Regions from separate parts of the Micromonospora sp. LA-10 genome, predicted to be linked through region 1. Evidence: riboswitches for the same ligand, from Rfam matches in the RefSeq annotation. Region 1 holds a riboswitch; each other region holds the start of a gene.

Region 1 (5,719 bases):
ACCTGCGCCGGCGGCACGCCGACGCCCACGCCGACCGCCACCACCACCCCGCCGTCGGGCGGCTGCTCCGGCAACAAGCTCGCCAACCCCGGCTTCGAGTCGGGCAACGTGAGCTGGACCGCCTCGTCCGGCGTCATCACCACCGACAGCGGCCAGGCGGCGCACGGCGGCTCGTACAAGGCGTGGCTGGACGGGTACGGCTCGTCGCACACCGACACGTTGAGCCAGTCGGTGACGATCCCGGCCGGCTGCCGGGCGACACTGAGCTTCTGGCTGCACATCGACAGCGCGGAGTCGACCACCAGCACCGCGTACGACAAGCTCACCGTCAAGGCCGGCAGCACCACGCTGGCCACCTACTCCAACCTGAACAAGGCCACCGGTTACGTGCAGCGGTCCTTCGACGTCTCGTCGCTCGCAGGCACCACGGCGACCATCTCGTTCAGCGGCGTGGAGGACAGCTCTCTGCAGACGTCCTTCGTCGTCGACGACACCGCGGTCACCCTGAGCTGACCGTGGCGTAGCGCGGCCGGTCGTCGTCCTCCCGGCGGCCGGCCGCCTCGTCGTCTCAGCCGCCTCGTCGTGTCAGGCCGCCTCGTCGTCTCCGGCCGGAGCCGCGTGCCGGGGCGGCGCCTCGTCGTGCCGGGGCGGTGCCGGGGCGATGCCGCGTCACGCGCGTGGCCGGCGCCGCGTCGTGCCGGGGCGTGGGCCGTCGGGTCAGACCGCGCGCCCGGCCTGGGACGAGGTGCCGCGGTCGCGGTGGATCCGGGCGGCCGCCTCGTGCATCGCGCGGCCGAACAGCTCGGCCTGGTCGCCCATGCTGCCGAGTCGGGCGGCGAGCGCGTCGGCGTCGGCCCGCGCCGACGCGCTGACCTGGGCGTCCAGCTCGGACAGCGCGGCGTTGGCGGCGGCGACGAGGTGTCCGCCGAGGACGTCGAGGGGCTCGTCGGCCAGCTCCGGGTCGATCGTCACGGAATCCAGCCGACCACCCTGGACGGCGACCGCGCGGACCCGCCCACCGGCGGCCGTGCCCTCGGCGCGCAGCAGGTCGGCCGGTTCGCCGTCGGCGTGCGCCGAGGCCCGGGAACGCATCGCGGTGAGCGCCTGCTGCGTGCGGGTCAGCAGCTCGTCGAGGCTCGCGGCCGCCGAGAACGGGTCGTTGGTCATATCCGCGCTTTCTTCACGTCTTAGCCGAGCACCGGTGACCCTAGCAACCGGCTCCGACGAATCGCGATCACCGGCCGTCGCGGGCCGTGTCCCGGCGCCGGGAGCAGGCCGGACACCGGCCACACGGCGTGTCGCGGACAGCCGGACGCCCGGCCGGGGCGAACCGGCCGGGCGTCCGGATCAGGTCAGCGCAGACGCAGCCGCTGACCGGGGAAGATCAGGCCGGGGTCGTCGCCGACCACTGCCCGGTTGCGCTCGTGCAGGGCACGCCAGCCGCCGTCGACGCGCTGCGCCACGGCGATCTCCGACAGCGTGTCCCCGCGCCGGACCACGTACGTCCCGACATTGGACGACGGCCGCGGCGCCGCCTTCGTCGCGGCCCGCTCCGGCGCGGCGGTCCGCTTCGGGGTTGCCTTCGTCGAGGTGGTCCTCTTCGGGGCCGTCTTCTTCGGGGTGGCCCGCTCGGACCGGGTCGCGGCGGCGCTCGCCGAGCCGCCCTTCTTGCCGCAGACCGGCCACGCGCCGATGCCCTGCCCGCGCAGCACCTTCTCCGCGACGGCGATCTGCTCGGACTTGCTGGCCAGGTCGGCGCGGGCGGCGTACTTCTGCCCGCCGTAGCCGTTCCAGGTGGCGCGGGAGAACTGGAGCCCGCCGTAGTACCCGTTGCCGGTGTTGATTTTCCAGTTGCCGCCGGACTCGCAGCGCGCGACCGCGTCCCAGTTGACGCCGGCGCTGGCCGGAGCGGCCGGGCCGAACAGGGTCGCGGCGCCGACGGCGGCGCCGGCCAGGACCGCTCCGAGAGCGGTACGGCGGCCTCGGGCTGAGTATTCAGTTGCCATGTGGATTCCTCCACGCCGACGAGGTGAGCTGTCGGGTTCGGGCCGAGGAGCCCGGCCGCCGGTGGCGGCTTCACCCCGAGGTGACGATGCACCGTGGAACGTGTGGTTCCCCCGCTCCCGCACGACGTCCGGTAACCGCGGCCGGCGGCGGGATTAGGCGTTTCCGGCCTGCGGTGTCCACGAATGCGAACGGAACCGACGCTAGGGACGGTTTGCGACGATCGTCCACTTCTTGTGACCCTGTTCACCCGGCCGGGCTACCACCGGTGGAGCTACGGTGGCAGGGCTGAGCAAGATCACGGGAGGCGTGACGGATGACCGATAACGGACACGAGCTGACCTTCGGCGGCTTCATCACCCCCGCCGCCGGGCAGCCCGACCAGGTGGTGGCGCTGGCCACGCTCTGCGAACAGGTGGGGCTGGACCTGGTCACGTTCCAGGACCATCCGTACCAGCCGGGCTTCCTGGACACCTGGACGCTGATGTCCTACGTGGCCGCCGCCACCGAGCGCATCCGCCTGGCCGGCAACGTGCTCAACCTGCCGCTGCGCCAGCCGGTGGTGCTGGCCCGCAGCGTGGCCAGCCTGGACCTGCTCACCGGCGGCCGGGTCGAGCTGGGACTCGGCGCGGGCGCGTTCTGGGACGCGATCGAGGCCACGGGCGGACGGCGTCTGTCCCCCGGCGCGGCGGTCGATGCCCTGGACGAGGCGATCCGGGTGATCCGCGAGGTCTGGGACACCGACCGGCGCGGCATGATCCGCGTCGACGGCGAGCACTACCGCGTGGTCGGCGCCAAGCGCGGTCCGGCGCCCGCGCATCAGGTGGGCATCTGGGTCGGCGCGTACAAGCCGCGCATGCTGCGCCTGGTCGGCCGCGCCGCGGACGGCTGGCTGCCCTCCCTGTCCTACCTGCCCAAGGGGCCGGACGAGCTGCCCGCCCTGAACGCGCTCGTCGACGAGGGCGCGCAGGCCGCCGGGCGCGACCCGGCCGAGATCCGCCGCATGCTCAACGTCAACGGCACGTTCGCCCGCTCGTCGGCCGGATTCCTGACCGGTCCGCCGGAGCAGTGGGTGGAGGAGCTGGCCGGGCTCACGCTGGAGCACGGCGTCACCACGTTCATCCTCGGCAGCGACGAGCCGCGCGCGATCCAGATCTTCGCCCAGGAGGTCGCGCCCGCGGTGCGGGAGCTGGTCGCCGCCGAGCGCACCGCGCCGGGCAGCGGCGCCCGCGCGGTCGCCGACGAGACGGCCGCCACCGGCGGCCCGGCCACGCTGGCGGTCACCCCCACCCCCGACCCGGGGGTACGCCTGAGCGCGCGCCGCCCCTGGGACGAGTCGACCCGGCCGACCGCCCCGCCGCCACCGGCCGGACAGGTCTACCCGCCCCGGGGACAGGCCGCCGGGCAGCACCTGGTGGACGTGCACGACCATCTGCGCCAGGAGCTGGCCCAGGTGCGCGACCTGCTGGAACAGGTCAAGCGAGGCACCGTCTCGCCGGGCCGGGCGCGGGCCGCGCTGAACGAGATGACCATGCGGCAGAACAACTGGACGCTCGGGGCGTACTGCGCGGCGTACTGCACCATGGTCACCCAGCACCACGGGCTGGAGGACGCCTCGGTCTTCCCGCACCTACGCCGCTCCGAGGCAGGGCTGGCAGCGGTGCTGGACCGCCTCGAGGAGGAGCACGTGGTGATCCACGGCGTGGTGGAAAGCGTCGACCGGGCGCTCGTGGAGCTGGTCCGGCGGCCCGGCGACCTCACCGAACTCCAGGAGGCGGTGGACCTGCTCACCGACACGCTGCTGTCGCACCTGTCGTACGAGGAGCACCAGATCGTCGAGCCGCTGGCCCGGCACGGGTTCTTCCCCGGCCAGCTGTGAGGTAGCTGACTTTTGCTTTCCTAAGTCAGGGGCGTACCGTCGACGCCATGACGGACCTCCTTGCGCAGCGTGACTCCTGGTCCACCGCCAACTGCTCCATCGCCCGGGCGCTGGAAGTGGTCGGCAACCGCACCACGCTGCTCCTGCTGCGCGAGGCGTCGTTCGGCACCCGCCGCTTCGACGACTTCGCCCGGCGGGTCGGCGTCAGCGAGCCCGTCGCCGCCACCCGGCTCAAGCAGCTCGTCGCCGACGGGCTACTCGACCGGCGCCCCTACCGCGAGCCCGGGCAACGCACCCGCGACGAGTACGTGCTCACCGCCAAGGGAAGCGACCTGATCCCGGTGCTCGTCGCGCTGCGCCAGTGGGGCGACACGTACGCCGCCGACGAGGCCGGCCCGGCCGTCCGGGTGGCCCACGACGAGTGCGGCGCCGCCGTGCACGCCCGGCTGCGCTGCGACGCCGGGCACGACGTACCGCCGAGTGAGCTGGCCGTGCTGCCCGGTCCGGGCCTGCTGTCCGCCTGACCTCCCTTCCTCACCACCTCTCGGAGCGAGACATGAAGATCGCTGGAAGCACCGCCCTGGTCACCGGCGCCAACCGCGGCTTCGGCCGGCATCTGGCCGCCGAACTCGTCGCGCGCGGCGCCACCGTCTGGGCCGGCGCGCGCAACCCGGACACCGTGGACCTGCCCGGCGTCACCCCGGTACGCCTCGACGTCACCGATCCCGCCTCGGTGGCCGCCGCCGCCGAGCGGGCCGGTGACGTGACGCTGCTGGTCAACAACGCGGGCGTGAGCACCGGCGTCGACCTGCTCGACGGCGACCTCGCGCAGATCCGGCTGGAGCTGGAGACGCACTACCTCGGCACGCTGTCGGTGGTCCGCGCGTTCGCGCCCCGGATCGCCGCGAACGGCGGCGGGACGATCCTGAACGTGCTGTCCGCGCTGTCCTGGTTCACGTTCCCTGGCGTCGGCGCGTACGGCGCGGCCAAGGCCGCCGAGTGGTCGATGACGAACGCCCTGCGCCTGGAGCTGGCCGGCCGGGGTGTCCGCGTCGCGGGCCTGCACGTGGGCTACATGGACACCGAGATGGCCGCCGCCGTACCCGGCCCGAAGGCCGACCCGGCGGAGGTCGCTGGGCTCGCTGTCGACGGCATCGAGTCCGACAGCTACGAGATCCTGGCCGACGACGTGGCCCGCCGCGTCCAGGCCGGACTGTCCGGCGGAGTGGGCGCGCTCTACCCCGCGCTCCCCTGAGCGACCCGTTTCGCCGAGGTGGCGCCGTCACCTCGGCGAGCTGGGTGTCGATCAACCTGCTGCCACAACAACCGCCGGCCACTGTCGAGGTTGGTCAGCGAAACTCCGGCCCGGGTCTCGTCGGCTGCGGAGCCTGACAAGAGGCCATCACCACAGCCAACACGGTTGGGCGGTTGCGGGCAGCGGCGCGGATGGACGCCAGGCCGCCCGCCTCACCGACCTCCGCCAGGTCCACCCCGACCCACCCATCCACCCGGACCGCCCTGCCGACCTGGGCCTGCAAAGCCCATCCGCAACCCCGGCGCGCTCCCCATCGAGTTCTGGCCCTCTATGTGAGAACGATCTTCCTCAGTGTGGGACATGTCAGCGTGATCCACTCCAGCTCGCCGAGGTGGCGGGTCAGAGCCTTTCGGATCCGCCACCTCGGCGCAATGGTGTCGATCAAGCAGCCGCCACGGCAACCGCCCACGCATAGCCGATAAGCAACCTCCGGCGAGAGACCGACGTCAGCCGGCGCCCGCCCAGTGGCGCTCCGCCAGATCCACTCCGACCCACACCGATCCACCCGGCCCGCCCTCTCA
Region 2 (5,719 bases), 3.2 Mb from region 1:
CATCTCCGTCGACGCGTCCCAGTCGAGCAGGACGGCAAGCCGGTCTGTCGTCGGCGAAGCCAATCGGCCACCTCCGCCAGACGCTCGTTGATCTGCTGCACGCCCCCGCCGCGTCCCCACTGTAAGATCATTCTCTTCGGCAGGCATGCCTCCGGAGTCCTCGAAGGCGGATTCGCCATGATCCCCGCTCGGACTGAGTAAACGGTCGTCCGGACAGTACGGAACGCCGAAGGCCCTGGCTAGGACACATCCTGACCAGGGCCTCTCGCGTGGAGCGGGTGACGGGAATCGAACCCGCACTGTCAGCTTGGGAAGCTGATGTTCTGCCATTGAACTACACCCGCAGGCGGCACCACTCTACCTGAAGGCCCCCACCCCCGTGTATCCAGGTGCCCGCGCGCCACCTCGGCGAGGTGGCGGCATCGGCGGCCGGTTGACCCCGCCACCTCCCCGAGCTGGAGTGGATCAAGCACCCACCGGAGCCGGCAGGCACGAAGTTGCACGTCGGAAACGTATGGCCATTCTCAAATGCGTCGATGGGTTGTAACGTCTGCCCCACGTTTCCGCACCGGCGTGACACACCCCCTGCCACGCCGTCAGAAAGAGGTGGGCCCATGGGACTCCGTCCCAACCTGCTGACCCGGCGTACCGCCGGTGTCGCGACGTCGACCCTCGCGCTGCTGCTCAGCACCGCCGCCGTCGGCGTCGTCCCCGCTGCTTCGGCCTTCTCGGCCGCCCCGGCCGGCGTCTGCGCCGAGCCTGCTGACGCCCACGCCGACGAGCACGCGAACGCCCGCGTCGCGAAGGGCGGCAACGCCAAGCTCGACCCCAACCACCTGACCGCCAAGCAGGTCCAGGACCGGGAGGCCGACCTCGCCGCGGCGCAGCGCGAGCGGGCCAGCTTCCGGGCCGGCGCCGTCACCCCGCTGGCCACCGTGACGATCCCGGTCGTCGTGCACGTCATCCAGGAGAACAGCACCCGGGCCGGCGGCAACATCCCGGACTCGATGATCAACCAGCAGATCACCGTGCTGAACCAGTCGTACGCGGGCTCGACCGGCGGCGCCGCCACCGCCTTCGGGTTCCAGCTCACGAAGATCAACCGGGTGACGAACCCGTCGTGGTACCCGATCGTGCAGGGCTCCTCCGCCGAGCGCTCGATGAAGACCTCGCTGCGTGAGGGCGGCAAGAACACGCTGAACATCTACCTCGGCGAACTGAGCGACAGCCTGCTGGGCTGGGCCACGTTCCCGAAGCGGACGCTGGACAAGATGGACGGCGTGGTCGTGCTCAGCGAGTCGCTGCCCGGCGGCACGTCGACCAACTACAACCAGGGCGACACCGGCACGCACGAGGTCGGCCACTGGCTGAACCTCTACCACACCTTCCAGGGCGGCTGCTCCGGCTCGGGCGACAGCGTCTCCGACACCCCGGCCGAGGCGTCCCCGGCGTACCAGTGCCCGACCGGCCGCGACACCTGCTCGACCGCCGGCAAGGACCCGATCACCAACTTCATGGACTACACGTACGACTCCTGCATGTACCAGTTCACCGCCGGCCAGGCGAGCCGCATGCTCACCGCGTGGAACGCCTACCGCGCGGCCTGACCGCCTCGCACCACGTACCGGTGCCGGCCCTGTCCTCGGACGGGGCCGGCACCGTTCGTTTCGGGTTTGTGGTCAGGCGGCCGGGCGGCGGGTGTCGAAGCCGTGCCGACCGCGCCGGCCCTCCGCGGTCACCGGCTCACGCCGGGCCGGTTCGGCTCCGAGCGGGTCGAGCCACACCCGCACCTGCGGCGGGGCGGCGCCGGGCTGGGCCACCGGGTCGCGCCGGGTCAGCATCGCCGCCTCGACTGTGAACTCGAACAGCCGCCAGTCGCCATGCGGCGACGCCCGGGCGATCCGGGCCAGACGGGTCACTGTGGCCGGGTCGGTCACCGGCCGCGCGCGCCCCGCGATGTACGCCTCGTCGTCGCTCTCCTCCGGCGGGAACGAGTGCAGCGCGTAGCGGCCGTCGCGTTCGAGGTCGCGGCGCTTGGGCGAGTCGATGACGAAGCACCAGAGGCCGTCGTCGGTGATCACCGGGGAGACCGGGTGGACGCGGGGGCCGCCGTCGGCGCGGACCGTGGCGAGGTAGCCGAAGCCCGGCCCGTACTGCTGCATCAGGAGGCGGATCTCGTCGGCGAGGCGGGGCTCGTCGGCGGCGAATTCGGACCAGGAAGCCATGCGGACATCCTATCGAACACGTGTACGAAGATGTAGTGCGACACGCAGGTCACCCATACCGGTCGCTATGGTGTTCCGATGCTGCTCTCCGACCGCGACCTGGTCTCCGAGATCAAGGCCGGCACGCTTGCGCTGGAGCCCTTCGAGCCCACGCTGGTGCAGCCGTCGAGCATCGACGTACGCCTGGACCGGCTGTTCCGGGTCTTCAACAACCACCTCTACACACACATCGACCCGTCAATCCAGCAGGACGACCTGACCTCGATGGTGGAGGTGCCGGAGGGGCAGCCGTTCGTGCTGCACCCGGGCGAGTTCGTGCTCGCCTCCACGCTCGAGGTGATCTCGCTGGGCGACCAGCTCGCCGGCCGACTGGAGGGCAAGTCGAGCCTGGGTCGGCTGGGTCTGCTGACCCACTCGACCGCCGGCTTCATCGACCCGGGCTTCTCCGGTCACGTCACGCTGGAGCTGTCGAACGTGGCGAACCTGCCGATCACGCTCTGGCCCGGCATGAAGATCGGCCAGCTCTGCATCTTCCGGCTCTCCTCGCCGGCCGAGCACCCGTACGGCTCGGCCGTCTACGGGTCGCGTTACCAGGGGCAGCGCGGCCCGACGCCGAGCCGCTCCTGGCAGAGCTGGCGCACCTGGCCGACGCGCTGACGGCGTCCGCAGTTGTTAAGAAGGGCCCCCTCCTCTACCGGAGGCGTTAAGAGGGGGCCCTTCCTTACACCTCAGCCGGGCCGGCCGTAGCTGTTGATGTCGCCGTCGTCGACCCGCTTCATGGTGATGGGCTTGCCGGACTGGGAGGCGTGCACCACCCAGCCGTCACCCACGTACATCGCCACGTGGTGCAGGTCGCTGTAGTAGAAGACGAGGTCACCGGCGCGCAGGTCGGCGCGGCTGATCCGTTTCGTCACGGCATGCTGCTGGCGCGCGTTGTGCGGCAGCGACACCCCGCCCTTGGCCCAGGCCGCCAGGGTCAGACCCGAGCAGTCGAAGTGGTCCGGGCCGGCGGCGCCCCAGACGTAGATCTTGCCGATCTGGGCGCAGGCGAACTTCACCGCCGCCCCGGCCGGGCCGCCGGGATAGCCGGCCGGGCAGGGCGCCGGGCGCAGCGGGCCGCCGCCGCCCTTGCCGTACACCTTGAGCCGCAGCTTCTGCAGCTTGGCGATCTCGGCGTCGATCTGCTTCTTCTTCGCCGCGAGCTGGGCCTCGGTGCGCGCCAGGCCGGCGATCATCTCGTCCAGCGGCTTCTTCTTCGCCGCCAGCTCGTCGCGCAGCGCGGCGACGGAGCGCACCTGCTCGTGCTGCCGGTGCGCGAAGCGGTCGAGCAGCTCCAGGCCGTTGACCAGCTCACCGGGCGAGCGGCTGCCGAGCAGCACGTTGACAGTGGAGAGGTTGTCGCCCTTGTAGGCGTCGGCGGCGAGGCCGCCGACCTGGCCGAGCGCGGCGTCCACCCGGGCCTGGAGGGGTGCGATCTGGCGGCCGAGCGCGTCGGCCTGCTTGCGCCGCGCGGCGAGCTGCTCGCGTACGGCGTTCACCTGCTCGATGACCGGTTCGAGCTTGTTCCAGTCGCGGTCGATCTGGGCCTCGATCTCGGTGACCGAGGGTTCGGCGTGTGCCGCGGTGGCGCCGCCGGTCAGAACGACGGCGGTGCCGACCAGCGCGGCGAGGGCGGTGGTGAAGCGGGACCTGCGGGAACGCGGCGCGGCGCTGGACCGGTCGGTGGACCGGCTCGACGACGGCCGCGGGGCATGGAGTGCCACCGGGCGTCCGTACTCCTTCTTCAGTACCGCCTACCGGGTTAGCTGACGGATTCGGGCGGGAAGGGAGCCGCCCTACCGCAGCAGCGCTGCGGATTCACCCCAGGTACCTGGTTCCCCGGCTCGCCCGTGGGCGACTCGGCGGTGTCGGTCCGTCACCGACCGGGTTGGACGGTGAGACATGCAGCCGACGATTGACCAGAGTAGGGACCACCGTTATCGATCCGCAACTTCCAGCGGCGTGACACTCCGTACGCAATGACGGGCGCACTCCCGCACGGAGGCGAAATTTTCTTTCAATCTTGATTACCTGGCGGAAAGGTATTGACCCTCGCGGGTGCGCGGAGTGAGGGTGGGAACGCAGTGACCCCCATCCCTGTCCAGGAGGTTCGATGCACCTCTCCGCCCCGCCGTCGGGCAGACGAATACTGCTCGCCGCCGCCGTGGCCACGGCCACCGCGCTGGCGACCACCGGCCCGGTGGTCGCCGCGCCGGACGCGACAGCGCCCGCCGGCGACCGCCAACAACAGTACGCCGCCGCCGCGGCCGAGTACGGCGTGCCGCAGAATGTACTGCTCGGTGTCTCCTATCTGGAGTCCCGCTGGGACACCCACACCGGGCAGCCCAGCACCAGCGGCGGCTACGGCCCGATGCACCTGACCGACGCCGCGCACATCCTCGCCACACCGGGCAGCGCCCACGTCGACGAGGACGAGGACCCGCGCGGCGACGACTCCCGCCCGCTGAAGCTCGACCCGGCCACCGCTGCGGCCCCGAAGCGGGAGACCCCGCTGCCGAGCGCCTCGCTCCAGACGCTCGACGCCGCCGCCGCGCTCACCGGGCTCGACGCGGGCACGCTGCGGACCGACCCGGCGGCGAACATCCGCGGTGGCGCGGCGCTGCTGGCGTCGTACCAGAAGGCTCTGGGCGGGCCGGTCGGCGCCGGCACCGACCCGGCGGCCTGGTACGCCGCGGTGGCCCGCTACTCCGGCGCGGACACCGCCGACGGGGCGGCGGCCTTCGCCGACGAGGTCTACGACCAGCTCGGCCAGGGCGCCACCCGGACCACCGACGACGGCCAGCGGGTCACGCTCGCCGCCACCGCCGCGAAGCCCGACCGCTCCCGGCTGGCCCGCCTCGGCCTGCGCAACGCCGAGCGACCGGACGGGCTGGAGTGCCCGGTGCGGCTGGCCTGCGAGTGGATCCCCGCGCCCTACGAGCAGCTCAGCGACGACCCGGGCGACTACGGCAACCACGACCTGGGCGACCGGCCGAAGCAGCAGAAGATCGAGTACATCGTCATCCACGACACCGAGGGCTACTTCGGCCCGAGCGTCGACCTGGTGAAGCGGGCCGACTACCTGGGCTGGCACTACACGCTGCGCTCGGTGGACGGCTACATCGCCCAGCACATCAAGACCAAGGACGTCGGCTGGCACGCCGGCAACTGGTACGTCAACGCCAAGTCCATCGGCCTGGAGCACGAGGGCTTCGCCGGCCAGGGCACCTGGTACACCGAGGCGATGTACCGCACCTCCGCCAAGCTGGTCCGCCACCTGGCGCTGAAGTTGGGCATCCCGATGGACCGGCAGCACATCATCGGCCACGACAACGTGCCCGGCATCACCGCCGCCAACGTGGGCGGCATGCACTGGGACCCGGGACCGTACTGGGACTGGTCGCACTACTTCGACCTGATGAAGGCACCGTTCCGCGGCACCGGCACGGCGCGCA
Region 3 (5,719 bases), 3.0 Mb from region 1:
CGAAGAGGGCCAGCAGGGCGCCGACCTGCTGGTCGGCCTCCGCCGGGTGCCGGAAGCGCCCCTTCGGGTTGATCGTGTACTCGTTGCGCCGCCCCACCCGGGTGCGGCGCAGGTAACCCCCGGCCTCCAGGTCGGCGACGATGGCCTGGGCCGCCCGTTCGGTCACGCCCACCTCGTCGGCCACGTCCCGCAGCCGCGCGGTGGGGTTGCGCGCGATCGCCAGCAGCACATGCCCGTGATTGGTGAGGAAGGTCCAGTTACGGCGGCTCCCGTCCTCAACTGGTGTGGTCGCCATGGTGGTCATGCTATGGCCATCGACGGGCTCGCCCGAATCGGACGCGGCCCGGCACGGGAAAGTATGAAATGCGTATCACGAATCTTGACGTGCCCCACACGCCGTGTGACCGTGAAGTCGCGAGGCCGTACGGCCTGGTCGTTCCCCCAGGTAGACGAGGTGAGGCAGATGACGCCGAGAAGCCCGGAGCAGGCGCTCGCGGAGCTGCGCGCCGGTAATCACCGGTTCGTCACCGGCGTGCCGCAGCATCCGAATCAGGACGCCGGGCACCGGGCGGCGGTGGCCGACGGCCAGCACCCCTTCGCGGTGATCGTCGGCTGCTCCGACTCGCGGCTCGCGGCGGAGATCATCTTCGATCGCGGCCTCGGTGACCTCTTCGTGGTGCGTACCGCCGGGCACACCGCCGGGCCCGAGGTGCTCGGCAGCGTCGAGTACGCGGTCACAGTGCTGGGCACGCCGCTCGTGGTGGTGCTCGGGCACGACTCCTGCGGCGCGGTCCAGGCCGCCCGGGAGGGGGTGCGGACCGGCGCCGCCCCGGCCGGGCACCTGGGCGCGGTGGTGGACGCGGTCTCGCCCAGCCTGCTGCGGGCCGCCCGGCAGGGGATCGAGGACCTCGACGGCATCGTCGACGTCCACATCGCGCAGACCGTGGAGACGCTGCTGGCCCGGTCCACCGTGCTGGCCGAGCGGGTCGCGGCGGGGCGGTGCACGGTGGTGGGGATGTCGTACCGGCTCTCCGGCGGCCAGGTGCGGACAGTGGCGCAGGTCCCGGCGTCACTGCCCGCTCCCTCGGCGCCGGCGGACGCGGACGCGGCGCTGGCCGGCTGACCGCGGCGCCGGACGACGAGAAGGGGCCGCCCGCGGGCGGCCCCTTCTCACTGCGTCCAGGTCAGAGCATCGACATGTGGACGTGGTCGGTGTGGTTCGACGGTCCGCTGTACGAACTCCAGCCGGTGGCCGGGAACCAGATCTGCCGGTTCCAGATGACGTAGTAGATGCCCAGCCGGTCGGCGTTGCGGATGAGGAACGCGGCCACGTCGTTGCCGTACTTGCGGGTGTCGTTGTTGTGCCAGGGCGCGAAGCCGCTGTTCTGCAGCGACCAGTCGCACGCCTTGCCCTTGGGGTGCTCCCACGGCCCGCCCGGCCGGTAACAGCCCACGAAGCGCGTGTAGCCGGCGCGCCGGACCTCCTTGTAGGCGTGCAGCGTCCGCGGCGTGACGCAGCCCGAGGTGGTCGGGTCGCTCTCGCTGCACGACTCGGCCTTCCAGCCGCCGTCGGCGGTGCGGCCGGGGCCGATCTTGGCGACCGGTGAGGTGGCGTCGACCAGGCCGCCGGTGAAGCCGAGGCCGCCGACGAGCTTGAGGGCGCGCTCGGCCTGCACCTTCTCACGCTCCATCGCGTTCTTCTGCTTCTCCTGCTCGCGTACCTCGGCGTCGAGCGCGATCTTGGCCGTCTCGGCGCGGTTCTTGACCGCGTTGATGGCGGCCAGGCGCTGCGCGTTGAGGAGGTTCAGCTCGTCCAGGGCGTTGACGCGGCGGACGAACGAGTCGGGCGAGTTGCTTTCCAGCAGCATCGCCATCGCACCCATCCGGCCGGTCCGGTAGGACTGGGCGGCGAGCTGGTTGACCTGCGGGCTGAGCGCCTCGAGCTCGGCCTGTGCCGTCTGCACCTCGGCGGCCAGCCGCCGCTGGCGGTCCTGCGACTTGGCCAGCTTCGCCTTCGCCTGGAGGAAGTTGCGGTTGGCGTTGTTGATCGCCTCGGTGATGAGTGGTGGTTCGCCGTCCTCCTCGTGCCCGGACGGCTTCGGGGCCGCCGCGGCGGCGGGGGCCGCCATCGCCGAGTTCGGCCCGGCCAGCACTGCCAGCGAGGCCAGCACGGCCACCAGGGGTGTCAGCCAGCGGCGCAGGGGTGGCGTCACAGTGTTCCCTTCCGTCGGCCGCCGACCGGGTTAGCTGACGGGTTCGGGACGGAAGTGGCCCCTACCGCTCGCGCGGATTCACCCCTTGTACCTGGTTCCCCGGCTCGCCCGCAGGCGATTGGGCGGCGGCACCGCTGGCGCCGGTGCGCGCCTTCGGCGGTGACCGGCAGCGAGGTTACCCGACAGCACTCCTGCGGATCTACGTCCGGAAGCCGACCAATAGCGAGATTTCGCCGTGGCGTGCCGTGACCAGCATCGCGTTTGAAATCGATGGTCACCGTGCGGAGTGTCACCATGTCGCCTCCGTGCTTTTTCCGCCGCCGAGCGCCTCCAGCGCGTCGTCGCGTCCGCCCGGCGGACGGGGCGCGGGGGCCGCCGGCGCCGCGCCGGGCGCGCGCCGTCCGGCGGTGGTCACGATCGCGGCCAGCGCGGTCGTCAGCGGTACGGCCGCGATCAGGCCGAGCGTGGCCACCGCGCTGCGGACGATCTCCTGGGCGAGGAACTCGCTCGTGAGGATCTGGCTCACCGGGCGGGAGTCGGCGACCAGCAGGAGCAGGAGCGGCAGCGAGGCGCCCGCGTACGCCAGCACGATGGTGTTGACGGTGGACGCGATGTGGGCGCGGCCGACGCGGGTCGCCGCCCGGTAGAGCTGCCGCCGGGACAGTCCCGGGTTGGCGTGCGCGAGTTCGGTGACGGTGGCCGCCTGGGTGACTGTGACGTCGTCCAGCACGCCCAGCGAGCCGATGATGATGCCCGCCAGCAGCAGCCCGTGCAGGTCCACGTCGGCCTGGAACATGGACAGGGTGGTGGCGTCCTCGCTGCCGAAGCCGGTCAGGTGGGTGGCGGACGTGGCGAGCAGGCCGAGCACACCGGTGATCACCAGGCTGCCGAGCGTGCCGAGCACCGCCACCGACGTCTGCGCGGTGACCCCGTGCGTCAGGTAGAGCACCACGAACATGATCAACGCGGCGCCCACGATAGCCACCAGCAGCGGCGGCTGGCCGCCGCCGATGCCGGGTAGCACGAAGCCGAGCAGGATGGCGAAGCTGGCCGCCAGGCCGCCGAGCGCGGCGAGCCCGCGCCAGCGCCCGAACGCCACGATGGCGGCGGCGAAGAGGACCAGAAGCCAGATCAGCGGGGTGCCGCGCTGGTGCTCGGCGATGTTGTAGGACTTCACCGAGGGGTCGGCCGGGTCGATCAGCTCGACCAGGACGATCTTGTCGCCGACCTCGACCCGTGGCGCCCCCGGCCCGGCCGGCAGCGGCGTCTCGACCTGCCGGCCCGCGTCCGGGCCCTGCTCGGCGGTGACGGTCACGGTGCCGCAGGGCCCGCCCGCGCCCTCCGGGGCCTCCGGGGTCGGCGGGCAGGGCTCGGTGACCACCCGGGTCACGGTGCCGTGGTAGCGGGGGACGTCCGCGCCGCCGACCGGCTCCCGGTCCTGCCGGGGCCAGAGCACCAGCGCCGCGATCACGGTGAGCGCGAACAGCGGCACCACCGTGGCGACGAGCAGCCGGCGTACGCGCGGCGGCGTGGGCGGTGCGGGGCGGGTGTGGTCGGCACCCAAGGCGTCTCTCCCAACGGTCGCGGCGACGCCTGGTCCGCCGGACCGGTGTGGTCACCGGGCCGGCGCGGACGTGTCGGCCACGTCCGGGTCGTCGTCCGGCCATGGTAGGCAGCCCGGCTGGGCGCACCCGGGCACCGTGGCCGGTGCCGCGCGCCCCGCTCGGGTCAGGTCAGGCCGGCCCGGCGTCGCCGGTACTCGTCCTCGTCGATCTCGCCGCGCGCGTACCGCTCGTCCAGGATGCGCCGGGCCGTCGTCGGGCCCAGGTACTGCGGGCCGGTCCACCGCACAGCCGCCCAGACGAGCCCTGCCAGCACCGCGAGCACCAGTAGGGACCAGATCCACATCCAGCCCATCATCGGGCTCTGCCACATCATCGGGCCGCCCTCCGTCCGTCGCCGCGGGTCCGCCGGGGTCGGCCTGCCCGCCACTTCGACGGTACGACCGGCCCGACGCGTCGGCGCGGGTCGATGTGCCCGGCTCCGGGGGCCGGAGGTCCCGCTCAGCCGCGCTTCATCAGGCGGCCGACGGCGGCCATCATCTCGGTCGCCATCTCGTCGGCCCGGCCCTCGGCGGCGCCCTCGTGCATGCAGTGCCGCGCGTGGCCGTCGAGCAGGCCGAGGCCGACCTTGTCCAGCGCCGCCTGGATGGCCGAGATCTGGGTCAGCACGTCGATGCAGTAACGGTCGTCCTCGACCATCTTCTCGATGCCCCGGACCTGACCCTCGATGCGGCGGAGCCGGGCGAGGAGTTGGTCCTTGCTGGCGGTGTAGCCCCGGGTCGGGCTGGACGGCGCGGTCATGGAAACGAGGATAGCGTACCCCTCGGGGGTATGCTAACGTTCCGGCAGTACCCCCAGGGGGTATAAGATCGGAGGGCGAGATGGAGAGCACCTACCAGGTGAGCGGCATGACCTGCGGCCACTGCGTCAACTCGGTGAGCACCGAGCTGAGCGCGCTTCCGGGCGTCACCGACGTCCAGGTCGACCTGGCCACCGGCCGGGTCACCGTCACCAGTCAGAACCCGCTGGACGCGGACGCCGTCCGGGCGGCGGTCGACGAGGCCGGCTACGACCTCGTCGGTGCGTGACGGGTCCACGGACCCGCAGGAGCGAGGAGAAACCATGAACACGGCGACGAAGCTCAGCGGCTTCGCGCTCGGCCTCGTGGCGGTCTTCGGCGCGGCGTACGGGATCGGCAACCTGGCCGATCCCGTCGCCCCGGCCGCCGAGGCCCGCCACGACGACAGCGGCAGCGACCACGGGACCGGCGACACCGGTCACGGTGACGAGAACCACGCGGGCGGCGACGCCGCGCACCTGCCCGGCGGGCTGCTCGTCTCCGAACGCGGCTACACGCTCCAGCCCACCACCACGGCGGCCGGGCAGTTCGCCTTCCGGATCACCGGCCCGGACGGCACGCCGGTCACCCGCTTCGAGGTGGCCCACGACAAGCGCATGCACCTGATCGTCGCCCGGCGGGACCTCTCCGGGTTCCGGCACGTCCACCCGGAGATGGCCGGCGACGGCACCTGGTGGGTCGCCTCCCCGCTCGACGGCCCCGGCGTCTGGCGGGCGTTCGCCGACTTCACGCCCGAAGGCGGCGAGCCGCTGACCCTCGGCCTGGACGTCACGGTCTCCGGCGAGCTGGCCGCCCGGCCGCTTCCGGCGCCGGCGACCAGCACCACCGTCGACGGCTACACCGTCACCCTGACCGGCGCGCCGGAGCCGGGCCGGACGAGCCGGCTCACGCTCTCCGTCAGCCGCGACGGGCGGCCGGTCACCGACCTTCAGCCCTACCTCGGCGCGTACGGGCACCTGGTGGCGCTGCGGCAGGGCGACCTGGCGTACCTGCATGTGCACCCGGAGGGCACGCCCGGCGACGGGCGCACACCCGCCGGTCCGGCGATCACGTTCGCCGCGGAGGTGCCCTCGGCCGGGGCGTAC

What was found. Region 1 has a riboswitch for cyclic di-AMP ahead of ACSDG8_RS00510 (transglycosylase family protein). Riboswitches for the same ligand answer to the same signal wherever they lie in the genome.
Region 2: it holds a riboswitch for cyclic di-AMP, as region 1 does, so the genes downstream of both, ACSDG8_RS16840 (C40 family peptidase) here and ACSDG8_RS00510 (transglycosylase family protein) in region 1, are expected to answer to the same signal.
Region 3: it holds a riboswitch for cyclic di-AMP, as region 1 does, so the genes downstream of both, ACSDG8_RS14515 (coiled-coil domain-containing protein) here and ACSDG8_RS00510 (transglycosylase family protein) in region 1, are expected to answer to the same signal.

Annotation. Positions count from the first base shown of each region.
Region 1 covers NZ_CP195710.1:110,761-116,479, reverse strand. The annotation lists gene ACSDG8_RS00520 (M4 family metallopeptidase) at 1-513, shown strand, start outside; gene ACSDG8_RS00515 (YbaB/EbfC family nucleoid-associated protein) at 718-1,167, opposite strand; gene ACSDG8_RS00510 (transglycosylase family protein) at 1,353-2,006, opposite strand; cyclic di-AMP (ydaO/yuaA leader) riboswitch at 2,005-2,176, opposite strand; gene ACSDG8_RS00505 (LLM class flavin-dependent oxidoreductase) at 2,321-3,883, shown strand; gene ACSDG8_RS00500 (winged helix-turn-helix transcriptional regulator) at 3,931-4,407, shown strand; gene ACSDG8_RS00495 (SDR family oxidoreductase) at 4,440-5,138, shown strand.
Region 2 covers NZ_CP195710.1:3,552,051-3,557,769, forward strand. The annotation lists gene ACSDG8_RS16815 (hypothetical protein) at 1-63, opposite strand, end outside; tRNA gene ACSDG8_RS16820 (tRNA-Gly) at 271-344, opposite strand; gene ACSDG8_RS16825 (zinc metalloprotease) at 615-1,607, shown strand; gene ACSDG8_RS16830 (pyridoxamine 5'-phosphate oxidase family protein) at 1,680-2,225, opposite strand; gene dcd (dCTP deaminase) at 2,304-2,882, shown strand; gene ACSDG8_RS16840 (C40 family peptidase) at 2,954-3,988, opposite strand; cyclic di-AMP (ydaO/yuaA leader) riboswitch at 4,001-4,139, opposite strand; gene ACSDG8_RS16845 (N-acetylmuramoyl-L-alanine amidase) at 4,378-5,719, shown strand, end outside.
Region 3 covers NZ_CP195710.1:3,094,229-3,099,947, reverse strand. The annotation lists gene ACSDG8_RS14525 (helix-turn-helix transcriptional regulator) at 1-304, opposite strand, end outside; gene ACSDG8_RS14520 (carbonic anhydrase) at 464-1,123, shown strand; gene ACSDG8_RS14515 (coiled-coil domain-containing protein) at 1,185-2,213, opposite strand; cyclic di-AMP (ydaO/yuaA leader) riboswitch at 2,218-2,348, opposite strand; gene ACSDG8_RS14510 (YibE/F family protein) at 2,503-3,777, opposite strand; gene ACSDG8_RS14505 (SHOCT domain-containing protein) at 3,942-4,151, opposite strand; gene ACSDG8_RS14500 (metal-sensitive transcriptional regulator) at 4,277-4,576, opposite strand; gene ACSDG8_RS14495 (heavy-metal-associated domain-containing protein) at 4,657-4,863, shown strand; gene ACSDG8_RS14490 (hypothetical protein) at 4,898-5,719, shown strand, end outside.